Regions from separate parts of the Bacillus sp. GW823-FHT06B01 genome, predicted to be linked through region 4. Evidence: riboswitches for the same ligand, from Rfam matches in the RefSeq annotation. Region 4 holds a riboswitch; each other region holds the start of a gene.
What was found. Region 4 has a riboswitch for S-adenosylmethionine ahead of AC1Q8N_RS14335 (LLM class flavin-dependent oxidoreductase). Riboswitches for the same ligand answer to the same signal wherever they lie in the genome.
Positions count from the first base shown of each region.

Region 1: another riboswitch for S-adenosylmethionine. It lies ahead of metK (methionine adenosyltransferase); the one in region 4 lies ahead of AC1Q8N_RS14335 (LLM class flavin-dependent oxidoreductase).
Region 2: another riboswitch for S-adenosylmethionine. It lies ahead of AC1Q8N_RS25110 (cyclase family protein); the one in region 4 lies ahead of AC1Q8N_RS14335 (LLM class flavin-dependent oxidoreductase).
Region 3: another riboswitch for S-adenosylmethionine. It lies ahead of AC1Q8N_RS27265 (MetQ/NlpA family ABC transporter substrate-binding protein); the one in region 4 lies ahead of AC1Q8N_RS14335 (LLM class flavin-dependent oxidoreductase).

Region 1 covers NZ_JBXAHR010000002.1:115,075-118,913, reverse strand. Annotated here, with positions in the region: gene AC1Q8N_RS07565 (molybdenum cofactor guanylyltransferase) at 1-164, opposite strand, end outside; gene AC1Q8N_RS07560 (MogA/MoaB family molybdenum cofactor biosynthesis protein) at 161-670, opposite strand; gene AC1Q8N_RS07555 (hypothetical protein) at 770-946, shown strand; gene AC1Q8N_RS07550 (hypothetical protein) at 1,001-1,180, shown strand; gene AC1Q8N_RS07545 (hypothetical protein) at 1,187-1,366, shown strand; gene metK (methionine adenosyltransferase) at 1,408-2,607, opposite strand; SAM riboswitch class I at 2,777-2,898, opposite strand; gene pckA (phosphoenolpyruvate carboxykinase (ATP)) at 3,127-3,839, shown strand, end outside.
Region 2 covers NZ_JBXAHR010000007.1:76,320-80,158, reverse strand. Annotated here, with positions in the region: gene AC1Q8N_RS25115 (PRK06851 family protein) at 1-904, opposite strand, end outside; SAM riboswitch class I at 1,054-1,166, shown strand; gene AC1Q8N_RS25110 (cyclase family protein) at 1,251-1,883, shown strand; gene AC1Q8N_RS25105 (hypothetical protein) at 1,911-2,291, opposite strand; partial or broken gene AC1Q8N_RS25100 (ATP-binding protein) at 2,470-2,933, opposite strand; gene AC1Q8N_RS25095 (S-adenosylmethionine decarboxylase related protein) at 3,091-3,839, opposite strand, start outside.
Region 3 covers NZ_JBXAHR010000009.1:79,162-83,000, forward strand. Annotated here, with positions in the region: gene AC1Q8N_RS27250 (FAD-binding oxidoreductase) at 1-293, opposite strand, end outside; gene AC1Q8N_RS27255 (hypothetical protein) at 418-1,182, opposite strand; gene AC1Q8N_RS27260 (NAD(P)-dependent alcohol dehydrogenase) at 1,337-2,245, shown strand; SAM riboswitch class I at 2,326-2,440, shown strand; gene AC1Q8N_RS27265 (MetQ/NlpA family ABC transporter substrate-binding protein) at 2,526-3,338, shown strand; gene AC1Q8N_RS27270 (methionine ABC transporter ATP-binding protein) at 3,351-3,839, shown strand, end outside.
Region 4 covers NZ_JBXAHR010000003.1:226,413-230,251, forward strand. Annotated here, with positions in the region: gene AC1Q8N_RS14320 (DUF4352 domain-containing protein) at 1-300, opposite strand, end outside; gene AC1Q8N_RS14325 (hypothetical protein) at 592-981, shown strand; gene AC1Q8N_RS14330 (hypothetical protein) at 1,306-1,512, opposite strand; SAM riboswitch class I at 1,753-1,859, shown strand; gene AC1Q8N_RS14335 (LLM class flavin-dependent oxidoreductase) at 1,942-3,000, shown strand; gene AC1Q8N_RS14340 (ATP-grasp domain-containing protein) at 2,993-3,839, shown strand, end outside.

The DNA of each region.
Region 1 (3,839 bases), on a different contig from region 4:
TTTATATCAGTATGGCTAATTACTACAATGTCTTGCAAAGTATTTCCCATCACTTTCACAATATGCTCAACAAAAGTAGTTCCCTTCCAAATTGCTAACGCTTTCGGCTCACCGAATCGACTCGATATACCGCCTGCTAATACAATTCCAGCATACTTACTCATTGGCGATGCAGCTCAAATGTAATATGACCTAATTCCGGTAAAATCAATTTATTCATCGCAAGGCGAACTGCTCCGCTCGATCCTGGCATCGAGAAAACTACTTTGCGCCCAATTGTACCACCAATCGCTCTACTTAACATTGCGCTGCTTCCGATATCTTCTAAATAGCTAATCATGCGGAACAACTCACCAAACCCGACAATTTCTTTATGTAATAACGCTGATACTGCTTCAATCGTCACATCACGCTTCGTAATACCAGTTCCGCCATTTGTTAACACGACATCAACATCTTCTCTATGATAACCAGCTAACACTGCTTGCTGAATACTTTCTTTATCATCTTTTACAATTTCATAAGAGGTCACTGTATGCCCTGCCTCTTTTAACAATTCATGTAATAGTTGTCCGCTCTTATCTGTCTCTTTTGTACGTGTATCGGAAATCGTCACAATCTTACAACGCACTTCTTTTGGTGCTTGTTTTTTATGTTCATTAACACTCATTTTTCATCTTTCCTTTCATTTTATTGTAAAATTATGTATGAAGCGAAGAATTCAACATGATACAATATAAGTATGTTTATCCATATAAAGGAGCTTTACATGATTCAAAATATGAAACGGTCCGTACCCATTATACCATTCCTAATTATATTATCCCTTTTTCAATGTATCGCTTACGGGTTCGATATTAACTTTTTAAAATTATATGTAATTATGCCTGATGGTGGTATTCGTTACTATTTGACTAGCACATTAATTCCTCTTGCACTTGCCTAGATAGTAGATTTTATTTTTAAACGTTCTACCTTTAAATAAGGAGGTCTACTTACTATGGAACTTTATAAAAAACTAACAACAACATTCATCCTCTTATTCATCGCTTCCATTACTGTCGGATTTTCTCTAAAAGGCGCAATTCCATACGCTACATTAGTAAGCATTATATTCGCAACACTATTTTTACTAAGCAGTGCCTTTTGCGCAGGTAAAGCACGCCACATGAAAGGTTGATTACATATGTTCCAGAAGAAACCAATCCTTTGCAAATCATGTGAAAAAGAAATACAAACGTATGAAAAGGCATGGATTCATATGCCTTTTCCGGCAAGTGGCATGACGAATATGAAAAAGTATATTGAGCTAGACGGCGAAGTGTATTGTAACTCATGCATTCAAATTGTAAGTAAAACAAAATAAAAAAAGCTTTGCGCTCACGGCGCAAAGCTTTTTTTCATATATTATAGACCAGCTTGCTCTTTTAAAGCTGCAGCTTTGTCTGTACGTTCCCATGTTAGGTCTACATCAGTACGTCCGAAGTGGCCGTAAGCTGCTGTTTGTTTATAAATTGGGCGACGTAAGTCTAGCATTTTAATAATACCAGCTGGGCGAAGATCGAAGTTGTTACGAACTAGTTCTACTAGTACGTCTTCAGATACTTTACCAGTCCCGAATGTATCAACTGAAATTGATACTGGTTGTGCTACACCAATTGCGTATGCAAGTTGTACTTCTGCTTTGTCAGCAAGACCAGCTGCTACGATGTTTTTCGCAACATAACGAGCTGCATATGCTGCAGAACGGTCAACTTTCGTTGCATCTTTACCAGAGAATGCACCGCCACCGTGGCGAGCGTATCCACCGTAAGTATCAACGATGATTTTACGTCCTGTTAAACCAGCATCACCTTGTGGTCCACCAATTACGAAGCGGCCAGTTGGGTTAATGAAGAATTTCGTTTCTCCATCCATTAATTCTGCTGGAACTACAGCTTTAATTACATGCTCTTTTAAATCGCGATCGATTTCTTCCCATGTAACATCTGGATGATGCTGTGTAGAAATTACGATTGTATCTACACGTACAGGTTTACCATTTTCATCATACTCAACTGTAACTTGCGTTTTTCCATCCGGACGTAAGTATGATAATGTGTCATCTTTACGTACTTCAGTTAAACGGCGAGCTAATTTGTGAGCAAGCGAGATTGGAAGTGGCATTAATTCTTGTGTTTCATTACATGCGAAGCCAAACATTAAACCTTGGTCTCCCGCACCAATTGCCTCAATCTCAGCGTCAGTCATTAGACCTTCGCGTGCTTCTAGCGCTTGGTCAACACCCATAGCGATGTCAGCAGATTGCTCATCGATAGATGTTAAAACTGCACAAGTTTCTGCATCGAATCCGTATTTTGCGCGTGTGTAACCAATGCCTTGAATTGTTTCACGAACGATTTTTGGAATATCTACGTAAGTAGAAGTCGTAATTTCCCCCGCTACCAATACTAAACCAGTTGTTACAGTTGTTTCACAAGCTACACGTGCATTTGCGTCCTTTGATAAGATCGCATCTAAAATTGAATCAGAAATTTGGTCACAAATTTTATCTGGATGTCCTTCAGTTACAGACTCAGATGTGAACAGATGACGTTTTTTTGTCATGTGGTAAACCTCCCTACAGTAATTGTATATATTGTACGGAACTCATCCTTAATTTGCCACAAACTGCGACATACATTTATTCTCCCACACAAGCATACAGAAAAACCTTTCCTACTTTGCATAGAGGAAAGGTTTAATTTGCTACTTGCATACTGCTTTTTGCCCTTTGCTCTTATCGTTCGAGACCGTTAGCCTCGCACAGGTTTTAGCACCTATTCACCTGTATTTACCACTACAAGTGAGGTTGCTGGGCTTCATCGGGCCTGTCCCTCCGCCAGCTCGGGATAAGAGAGTATCCGTCCCAACCTATACTAAAGAAATGATATTCATTTGTCAATTAATATTCACATTTTCCTGAAAGTTTTTCTCAATACGCCTGGAATGAAATATTAATAAGGAAATAATACATTCACACAAACAAAAAGAAATAAATAGTATACATTATTTATATAATTGTGTTATACTATTGTTGGGGATTACGAGAAATATTTCATTAAATGAAAAGGATGGTATATAAATATGAGTACTGTGAATGTCCAAATTGGTTTACACGAATTATTGAACGGAAGCAATGCACAGATTCAACTAAGTGTTCCGCAATTAGTGGAAAAAGTATTAATGCGAAATGAAGGGAAATTAACTTCTACTGGTGCCGTTTCTGCTTCAACAGGAAAATATACAGGACGTTCTCCTAAAGATAAATTTATTGTGAAAGAAGCATCGGTTGCTGACAAAATTGCTTGGGGAGCAGTGAATCAACCGATTTCTGAAGAACATTTTAATAAATTATACACTAAAGTTTTAGAATACTTAAAAGAAAAAGAAGAGTTATTCATCTTCAATGGATTTGCAGGCGCTGACCGCAATTACCGCCTACCAATTCAAGTTATTAACGAATATGCATGGCACAATTTATTTGTACATCAATTATTCATTCGTCCAACTGAAGAAGAATTAACAACTCATGAATCAGAGTTCACAATTGTTTCTGCACCGAATTTCAAAGCTGATCCAGCTGTTGACGGTACAAACTCTGAAGCATTCATTATGGTTTCATTCGAAAAACGTATCGTACTAATTGGTGGTACAGAATACGCTGGAGAAATGAAAAAATCAATCTTCTCTATTATGAACTTCTTACTACCTGAACAAGATATTCTTTCTATGCACTGCTCTGCAAACGTAGGTGAAGAAGGCGACGTAGCACTATTCTTCGGTTTATCTGGAACAGG
Region 2 (3,839 bases), on a different contig from region 4:
CATACTTCTCATCTGTCCCTGGTGTCACAATCAAGGCATACATATCTATAATTTCATCACCTTCGCGGCTCGGAAAATATTCATGTGGTGCGGTGCTATCAAAAATTGCAAACCCTAATTCTCTTACGATAACCATATCAAGACTATTTGGATCAAATCCACAATGATATACTTCAACTTCAAATCCTTTTTCTTCTGCTGCCTTAGCTAATTTTTTAAGCATTGTTGATTTCCCAGATCCTGGGCGTCCTTTTATAAAATAACGATGTGGTAATCCCTCTGTTAAATTAGGAACAAAATCAACTGCTCCTTTCGGTGTAGCTGCCCCTAAAAACCGATGTTTCACAAGCGATTGTTTCCCGCCTTTATCTGTAAATAACTTCTGAATCAGCTGATCGGTTAGTTCATTTGCTTTATTAAAATCAATATTATTAATATATATTTTCTCCCACTCGTCATGTATAACTAGTGCCTCGTTAAAACAAGCGTAAGCAGTTTGAAAAGCCTTGCTTGCTTCTGAAACAAATCGTTCAATTTCCACCTTCTGCTTTCTTAATTTATCTGAGTCCCAAGCAACCCCTAAATTAATATACTCTTCCACAACTCCTGGCATTTTCGGCTCAATAACATGCGGTGATGTTCCATCAACAATTCCTACTTTTAACTTCGGGATAATTACACCATCAACCGATTTATTATCAGAAGAGCAGTGTAAAAATTCAATATCATATCCTTTTTCAACCCACTCGCGACCTATTGCTTTGATTAAAGAAGATTTCCCGGTCCCAGGACCACCCTTTAAAATAAATAACCTGTTTAGCCCTTTTAAATTCTCATCGTATAAATTATGAAATCCTCTAGCTGTATTTCCACCAGCGTAATAATTCAATACATTCCCTGTCACTGCACTCACTCCTTCGCAGCATTCTATTTACATAAGCTACAATATGCGAGCAACTTTATTTGGGTGAATACCTATTTTGTATTGCACGAAAAAAGGAAATGAATTACAATTTAAAGGTAGTGAATATTCAGAAATGAAAACTTAATATGTCTTTATCAAGAGAGGCAGAGGGACCGGCCCTTTGACGCCCAGCAACCTCAGTTTATACAAACTGAATAGGTGCTAATTCCTGCAAAATGCATTGCATTTTGAAAGATAAAACGTAACTATTGTGTACAAAACTCATCTTTCTTGATTATGAAAGGTGAGTTTTTTTATTTCAAAACATATATTGGAGGTATTTAAAATGAAAGTAATTGACCTATCACAAACATTTGAAAACAATATGTCCCAATTCCCTGGAACACCAAAAATCAATTTAGGAGCCATTACAAGCGTTGAAGAGACAGGCTATCAAGTTACAGACTTTCATTCTGTCGTTCATGTTGGCACGCATTGTGATGCTCCTGCTCATTTCATTTCAGGCGCAACGACTATTGATCAATTACCCCTAGATCAATTTGTAGGCGAAGCTGTTCTTATTGATGTAACTCATGTACAAGAACGAAAACTACCTAAAGAAGTATTACACAACGCTGACATAAAAGAAGGAGATATTGTTATTTTCCATTCCAATCTATCTACTAAATGGAATACAGAGGCGTATGAGCAAGAAGCTTTTTATCTTTCTGAAGAATTAGCTGAGGAATTAGTTCAATTAAAAGTAAAATCGGTCGGCCTAGATTTCATTTCTCCTGATGAAGTAACGACAGAAACATCACCAATTCATCACATACTACTTGGGAATAATATTTATTTAATTGAAAACTTAACAAACTTAGATGCCATTCACACGAAACGTTTCTTTTTCTCAGCGGCACCTTTAAAAATTAAAGATAGCGACGGTGCTTTTGCAAGAGCATTCGCTGTAATTTTTTAAACAAACTATACAAAAAAGCAAAGATCATCATTGACCTTTGCTTCTATTTTTTTTATTTAAACTAAGAAAGAATTGCTCAACACGAGGACGTAACCAAGCTAAATAATCTTTCTCTTTCTTCTTTGTACAAGCTATTTCTTCCCCATCTACCATTCCGACAAGCTCTAGCTCTAACAGTTGCCTCGTAAATGCTAACATATTTATTTCTTCTTCTGGATACTCTTCTTTTAATTTCTCCTCAATTTCCCCCAATAAAAAACCGTCACGCATCATTGCCAATGCATCAATCCAAAGTGGCGGCATTTCATATTTTTCTCCTGTAATTGTATCTTTTACAATATAATTCTTTTGCTCTTTTCGAAATTGAATCGTGTGTAAACATACAGTCGAATTTAATGTTAATTCCATCATACCACCTCTTTCATAATATCTGCATAGAAAAAAGGATGCGCGTGCACCCCTTCTTTCTCTAACACTACCGAACCGTTACATGAATAACAAATCTCATGTCGATATTTTCCTCCATTATAAACGAAGTATTTTATAAAAAAAACCCTTCTTGAAACATTTTATAAAATGTTTATATTTACACAACAAGAACACTTTTCTGAAAAATATTTTTCTCTAGCACATTATGCTGTCGGTAAAAAAATTCTACTTTCGTCCCTATTCCCATGCTACTTTGAATCGCGATACTTCCTTGATGTTCCTCAATAATTTTATATGTAATCATTAACCCAAGTCCCGTACCATTCTCCTTTGTTGTGTAAAAAGCATTTCCAATCTTCTCTAGCTTTTCCTTCTCTATACCAAAGCCTTGATCTTCAACAGGAATACACAAATGCCTTTCAGTTTTTTGATATGCACGAATATGAATATCTCCACCTTCTGGCATTGATTCCATTCCATTTTTAATAACACTTGTTTTAATTTTTTATCATCATTATTTATAACAGGTAGATTTCCATCTACTTGCAAATGAAATCTCACTCTATATTGCGCTGCATAACTTTCCATTAGTTGTACAACATATAAAAGGATTTCCTGTATCAAGCTTTTAAATTTGTTCATATAAATATTCCTCATGATCCATACAAAAACTCTACGTGTTACCTCCTTAAATTCTAAGTATGAAATTGCTTTCAGGGCAATATACAACCTTATCATACGAAAAGGAAGGAGACCTCCCCTTCCTTTTCGCTATAACTTATATCCACCTTACCCTATCATGTAGCAGACCATCCGAAAAATTATTATGTCCTATTATAAAATTATTCATATATAAATTTAGATAGTCGCCGTACTTACTTTCTGTATTTAATAATAATTCCTCGACATAGTAAGCACCTTGTCCAAAGTGGTCTAAAAGCAAACTGCACAAGCCTGCATAAATCCCGCACCCTACTTGAAAGTAAGTTGCATTCGTTTTATATTTATGAAAAACTTGGCTACTATTCATTACATTGTACATATACGTCTCGCTATTTTCATAAACGAGTAGCACACCAACCAGATCCTCCCCGGCGATTTCTTCTTCCGCTGGATTAAATACTTTACGATTCCAATTCCATAAATCTTCTACTCGATCTAAGTTCTGTCTAATTACATTGGTCGTATACTCATTAATTCGGTAGAGAAAACCCACTTCCATGTTAAAGTTTTTTCCTAAAATTAAAACTTCCTCATGTGGCATTAAACAACCATAAAACTCTTTCTCTCCTAACTTTACTTTATACTCTGAAGCATATACATCTTCATAAAAATAAAGGGGACGATGATGACTCATATACATCGGATAACTCCATATTGCTTCATCTAGAAATCGCTCTACTGCCCATGAAGCATAAAGTGTATGAGGCTTTATCAGTGCTGTACCATTCAAAAATGACGTATCATGTTCTACTATATAGCATGCTCTTGGCTTTTCCTGTGGACGTTCCTTCATAAGTTCAACGA
Region 3 (3,839 bases), on a different contig from region 4:
TTATTATATCCCTTCATATCAAGCATCGTGCCGTTCGGATAATACGTCTGTCCTCCTTGGCTATGTTGCATACCTGCAATGGAAATTTTCTCTCCTGAAACTTTTGCATCTTGCACTAATTTTACTAACAAGTGCTCATCCGTAGCACTTTCAACACGTTTAATCTTTGTCGGGAGCAATTTACCGACATCACTCATCATAGGATGATCGAGTTGTTTTTTATACGTATGTACAGACGCCGCTAACAAAACGGTATACGCTACAATGACAACTACTATCTTTCTTTTTTTCAAATGACACTCTCCTTGTTTGAATTTCTTTCACTACATATTGTACATATTTTTCTAAGAAGAAAATATATTAGTAACGAAAAAAGAGAGATACCCTTACTCTTTTAGGCATCTCTCTTCAAATCAATTAATTCGTTACTGGCAACTGTATGGGATCAAATTTTTCATATGATGTATATTTTATATCCGTCATAATTTTTGCTTTCTCCTTACTATTTCTACTCACAACTATATCCAATTTTAATGATTCATATTTAAAATCTTTTGTGATCATATATTCTGCATCTATCTCTTCTACCTTTGCATTTTGTGCTTCTAATGCTTTCTTCTGCGTTTCACCTATACTACCTAAAATACTCTCTGCATCTTTTCCTTTTAACCTGACCTTTAATTTATATTTGTCTCCACTTTTTTCCATCTTCATTTTTTGTACAATTTCTGGTGGGATTTCTACATTCTCTTTCACACTCTTGGCTGCATTCATCCCACTAATATTTAATTTCTCTTCTGGTATAGATATAACTTCACCTGTATTAGGATTCTTCACTTGACCAACAATTTTATCATTTACACCATAAATGATAATATCCGTACCCGAAACATTCATTTCAGCACGAGAACTCTTTGTTTTCAGCTCTATTTGTATTTTAGCCTTCATTATACTCAGTTCTTGTCCATCAGCCTTTATGTCCATATCCTGCATCACCGTTACATACTCTTCATTTTTTAAGTTCTCATACGCCTTATTAAAAATATCTTTTGCGGCTAAATCCTTCTCTTTCTTTACTGATGCCGTTTTGGGTTCACCCGTCTTCGATACTTTATCACTACTACACCCTACCCCTAAACCAATTGTAAGTAATAAACTAGAAGCTACTATAATTTTCTTCATAAAAATCCCCCTTTACCAAATAATACCACTTTTTCATCTTTTAAATCTATATGATTTCCAATGTCATTATTTAAATTCAGCTCTAAATAACAACATGTTTGATGAAAGGTTTAAATATGATGTAAATAAAAACAACGAAATTCGGGAGGTTATTATGAAAGCAATGATTTGCACAAAATATGGACCACCTAACGTTCTTCAGCTTCAAAATATAGAGAAACCTACACCTAAAAAGAACGAAGTATTAATTAAAATTCACGCAACAAGTGTATCGACTGGAGATTGTAGAATACGCGGTTTTAATAGTCCCCTCTTATTTTGGATTCCTATGCGGATCATATTAGGTTTCAGAAAACCGAGAAAACCTATACTTGGCGTAGAGTTATCCGGTGAAATCGAAGAAATAGGAACAGATGTAACCCAATTTAAAAAAGGAGATTCTATCTTTGCATTAACAGAACTAAACCTCGGTGGTTATGCCGAGTACACATGCGTACATGAAAGTGGATTAATAACATTAAAACCTACCAATGTGACGTATGAAGAAGCGGCAGTTATTCCTTTTGGTGGAACTTCAGCATTACATTTCCTGAGAAAGGGTCGTATAAAAAAAGGGCAACAAGTGCTCATATATGGTGCCTCAGGATCGGTAGGAACAGCTGCTGTACAACTTGCTAAATATTTCGGCGCAACCGTTACGGGTGTTTGTAGTAATTCAAATTTTGAACTCGTTCAATCTTTAGGAGCTGATAAAGTAATTGATTATACGAAAGAAGATTTTACTAAGAGGCGCGAGCGCTACGATATTATATTTGATGCAGTTGGAAAGTATAAAAAATCCCTTTGTACAAATGCATTAACACCCAATGGAAAATATGTATCTGTTAATGGAATGATGGCAAAGGTAAGTAAAGAGGATATGATTCTACTAAAAGAACTAACTGAAACAGAACATTTAAAACCTGTTATTGATAGAACTTACCGATTAGAAGAAATTGCTGAAGCTCATATGTATGTGGAAAAGGGACATAAGAAAGGTAACGTTTCTATTACCTTAAAATAAAATATATTCAGAAAATAACATTGACAATTCTTTTTGTAAGATTTACTATTAGTACCATATTAAAAAACTACATACACATACTCTTATCAAGAGTGGCGGAGGGACTGGCCCGATGATGCCCGGCAACCGAGCTTATGACGTATAAGCTAAGGTGCTAATTCCTGCAAAACGAGTTTTCGTTTTGGAAGATAAGAGAGGAACCTATTTTATCTATTCGGCACCTCTCTTATTTTTGAGAGGTGCTTTTTATTTTGGAACGTATATGAAGGGGGAACTATAGATGAGAAAAGTATTATTGAGCATTGTAAGTGGAGCGGTATTATTGTTAGGTGCATGTGGTGCTAATTCTGATAAAGAGGTAAAAGCATTAGATGAGAAAAAGATTACTGTCGGTGTAACTGGCGGACCACATGAACAAATTTTTGAAAAGGTAAAAGAAGTGGCAGCAAAAGACGGACTCGAGATTGATGTAAAAGTATTTAATGATTATGTAGCACCGAACGTATCTTTAGATGAAAAAAGCCTCGATGTAAATAGCTATCAAACGAAATCATATTTAGACGTATTTAAAGCGGAACGTAATATGAAATTAACTGAAGTATTTTCAACAGTAACATTCCCTATGGGCGTATATTCTAAAGACATAAAAGATGTAAAAGACTTAAAAGAGGGCGATGCAATCGCTGTACCAAATGATCCAACGAATGAACTTCGAGCTTTAAAGCTATTTGAAAAAGCAGGCGTTTTAAAAGTGGATCCAAAGGCTACAGAAAAAGCGACTGCGAAAGATGTAATTGAAAATCCAAAAAATTTAAAGATTGTTGAATTAGAGGCATCTCAATTACTGACACAACTAAGTGAAGTGAAAGCAGCTGCAATTAATACAAACTTTGCATTAGGTGCAAAATTAAGCCCTGCGAAAGATTCTATTTTCCGTGAAGGAAAAGATTCACCATATGTAAACTGGGTCGTTGTTCGTACTGAAAATAAAGATGATGCTGTTGTAAATAAATTAAAGAAAGCTTATCAATCTAAAGAAGTAAAAGAATTTATCGAGAAAAAATTTGATGGTTCAGTTTTACCATCTTGGTAGGAGCTGACGATAATGATTGAATTAAAAAATGTATCCAAAGTATTTACAACAAAAAAAGGGAATGTAGAAGCTCTTAAACCTACTTCCCTTCAAGTAAAAAAGGGCGAATTATTTGGAATCATTGGATATAGTGGCGCTGGTAAAAGTACATTAATTCGATGTGTAAATTTATTAGAAAAACCAACGACAGGAAATATCATTGTAAACGGCCAAGACTTAACAACTTTATCAGCAAAAGAACTAGCAAAATCGAGACAAAAAATCGGAATGATTTTTCAAGGATTCAACTTACTTAAAACTGTGACAGTTTATGAAAATATCGCATTACCGTTACGTCTATCTGGTCTTCCCAAAAATGAAATTGAAAAAAGGGTAGAAAAGTATTTACGTATTGTCGATCTTTTTAACCGAAAAGATGCATATCCGAGCGAACTTTCTGGCGGCCAGAAGCAACGTGTTGCCATTGCACGTGCACTATCACATGAACCGGAAGTGTTATTA
Region 4 (3,839 bases):
TACATTTTTTACAGAGACATTAACAACGACGGAATCGTTACTAGCATTTAAATATGCATTTTGAACGGCGGTCAAGTAATAGCCTCCCTTAACACTCTCACCAACTAATAAAATACCTTGTTCCAAGCGGCTCATATCTTCTTTTTCTTCAAGATTTATTAATTCTTCATTTTCATTTTTTGCGGTTGGTTCTTCTATTGGACCATTTTCAACGGCACTATCTTTTTTATCTTGTGTGCAAGCAGCCGTAACACTGACTAATACTAGAATGAAAGTAAGTAATATGAATGATTTTCTCATAAAATTAATCTGTCTCCTTAAGTTTCTCAATTTTGTGCAACTATACATATAAGATTAACATAATGTCTCATTATTGGCTCAAAATAGGGAATCTTTTAGACACCTTATTTTTTTACTTTTAATATACATCCAATTGGTTCTCACGATATTTTTTAATCTTTTAAATCATTGGCTTAGTAATACTGAGGGTTATTATAGATATATTAATCATATAATTTGTCCCTATCAAAATGAACGTTTTTTGCATCTAATATATTGTAAGTATATTTTATTTTGAAAGGATGTGATTATATGGCTCATAAATCTACGGGAGTGTTTCGAGTTCCAGTTTCTGAAAATGGGATTATTCCAACTGCTCTCAACATTATGTTAAACAATGATTCACGCTGCCATACTAGTAATGTAACGGTAACTGTTAAGAGAAGTCGAAACATTTCTTTCCCGACTCAAAATGAGTTAGTTGAAATCTCTCGTACTTTTGTTTCTTTAGAACCAAACAGAACAACTAAGATTGTGTTGTTTACGCCAGAATTCCAAATAGAAGATTTTCTTGATGTCATCATTAGTGGAAATAAAGATGATGTTAAGGATGTCCTTGTATATTCTTTCTTAGCAGATTCAGCAGGTCACAATCTGCCATCTACTGTTTTCAGAAATGCAGAATACACTTTTGCTTGCTGACACCGTGATGATGTATTCTTTACTGTCATATATTTGAAGGGGAAAGTTAAATAGGAGTTGATTTAACTTTTATTTGGGTTCTCCAAAGAAGTCTGCTTTAGCTAAATAAACAAGGAACCGACTAATACGTTCCTTGTTTATTTGCATTTTATATGAAATTTCGTGTCTATTATTTCGAAAGCAACTTTACAGAGGAACGGATTTTTCCTAGTGAAGTAGCACCTATAGATGAAAGTACTCAATATTCCAATTCTAAAGGTAGGCGAAATGCTTGAATGTTACCATCATTAATAAACATCTTTATAATATGTAATTAGTATTATTCTACTCTTCAAATATCTCCGGCTTCTCCACTCTAAATGATTTCACCTCACCGCACTCTAAACAAAATGTAGTTAATAGTTTGGAACGTTTTCCCACTGAAAAGAGCCTACTGGAATCATCTTCACAAACATATGCATGATAAGCAAATCCAACTCTTCCTTCTTTAAATGTAGTAGAACCACAATTCTCGCATCGTTTATTTTTCATGCATTAACACCTCTTTTTCTGTATTTTTAAGATAGAAGTAAATCAACTTGGTTATATATGATGTTTTCGACATGATATAACATACCCCTTTAACTATTCGCAAGTAAAACAATATAATACCCCTATAATTATCTATAACAATATAATTTTTCGTATATCATTTAATGTATATCGGAAAAATAAGTATTAAAGGATTGATTTTTATTATTCTGATGATTATAATAAATGAAAACCAAACAATTCTTATGTTGAGAAGTGGAGGGACGGGCCCTATGAAACTTCGGCAACCTCGTTTTAGACGAAAGGTGCCAAATCCTGCAGGTGAAAAAACACCTGAAAGATAAGAGTGGTTCACTTAGTCAAGAAGGCTACTCTTATTTCGATAAGAGTAGCTTTTTTTATGGCTAAAAGATAAAGGGGGAATAGGTAGTGGAGTACGGTTTTTGGTTACCGATTTTTGGGGGATGGCTTCGAAATGTAGATGATGAATCTATGCCGCCTACGTTTGAGTATGCAAAACAAACAGCGCAAGCGGCAGAACAATTAGGTTTTTCAACAACTCTTATTGCGGAATTAAATTTAAATGATATAAAAGGTGTGTCAGCACCAAGTTTAGAAGCGTGGACAACTGCGGCAGCACTTGCAGCAGTAACGGATAAATTAGAGATTATGACAGCTGTAAGACCTGGCTTCCACAATCCAGCGGTTACAGCGAAAATGGCAGCGAATATCGATCAATTAAGTAATGGTCGTTTTACATTAAATGTAGTTTCAGCATGGTGGGAAGAAGAAGCGAGACAGTACGGCGGAGTATTTACCGCACATGATGAAAGATATGATCGCACAGAGGAATTTGTAACAATTTTGAAGGAGCTTTGGAAAGAAGAAGAGTTTTCTTATAAAGGGAACTTTTATGAGCTTCATGATACACATTTAAATCCAAAACCTGTGCAAAAGCAAGGCATTAAGCTTTATGCAGGTGGTGAGAGCGAGAGAGGAAAAGAGGTCATTGTAAATCACGCAGATGCATATGTAATGCACGGGGGAACAGTGGAAGAAGTAGCTGTGAAAATAGAAGATATGAAGAATCGTAGAAAGAAAGTTACAGAGGAGCCATTGCAGTCATTCGGGCTTGCGGCTTACGTCATTTGTCGTGATACAGAAGAAGAGGCATTAGAAGAATGGAAACGCATAACGGATGTGAAAGATGATGCGTTAGGTTACGCGGGTTACCAAGATTTTGTGAGTAAATCGCAGTTGGAACAGCAAGTGAAGCTCAATGATTATTCCGTATCGAATCGCGGGTTACGTCCTAATTTAATCGGAACACCAGAACAAATTGCAGAAGGAATACTTGCTTTTGAAAAAGTGGGTGTGACGTTATTACTTTTACAATTTTCGCCACAGCTTGAAGAGATGAAACGATTTTCTGAAAAAGTGATGCCATTAGTTGAAGCGAAAAGAAAGGAATTGATTACAAATGAGTAAAATTTACATATTACATGAGAATAAGGAATGGACGGATCATTTAGTGAAAAGGCTGGAAGAACTGGAGTTACCGTATGAGGAATGGCTTTTAAATGAAGGAACACTTTCATTAGAACAAGAACCTCCAAAAGGTGTATTTTATAGCCGTATGAGTGCTTCTTCACATACGAGAGGGCATCGATATGCACCTGAATTAACTGAAGGTGTTCTTGCTTGGCTAGAGGGATACGGGCGCACAGTATTTAATGGATCACGTGCATTACGTCTTGAAGTAAGTAAATTAAACCAATACGCAGCATTAAGAAAATTTGGGATACAAGTGCCGAAAACAATTGGTGCTGTGGGCCGTGATCATATAGTAAAAGCAGCAAAAGAGTTAGGGGAAGTACCGTTCATTACAAAGCATAACCGTGCAGGTAAAGGCCTTGGTGTTCAACTGTTTCATTCCATTGATGCTTTAGAACAATATTTGGATGGTCCAGCGTTTGAAGAACCCATTGATGGAATTACTTTAATTCAGCAATATATTGAAGCGCCCGAACCATATATTACACGTTGTGAGTTTATAGGCGGCCAGTTTGTATATGCGGTTAAGGTAGATACATCAGAAGGATTTGAACTTTGTCCAGCAGATGCATGCTCGATTCAAGATGCTTTTTGCCCAGTAGGAGAAGAGAGTAAGAAAGAGACGCCAACAAAATTTGAAATTATATCGGACTTCCACGAGCCAATTATTGAACAATATAAAGAGTTTTTGAAAGAAAATGAAATTACCGTTGCTGGTATTGAATTTATTCGCAGTGCGGATGGAACAATTTATACGTATGATATTAATACAA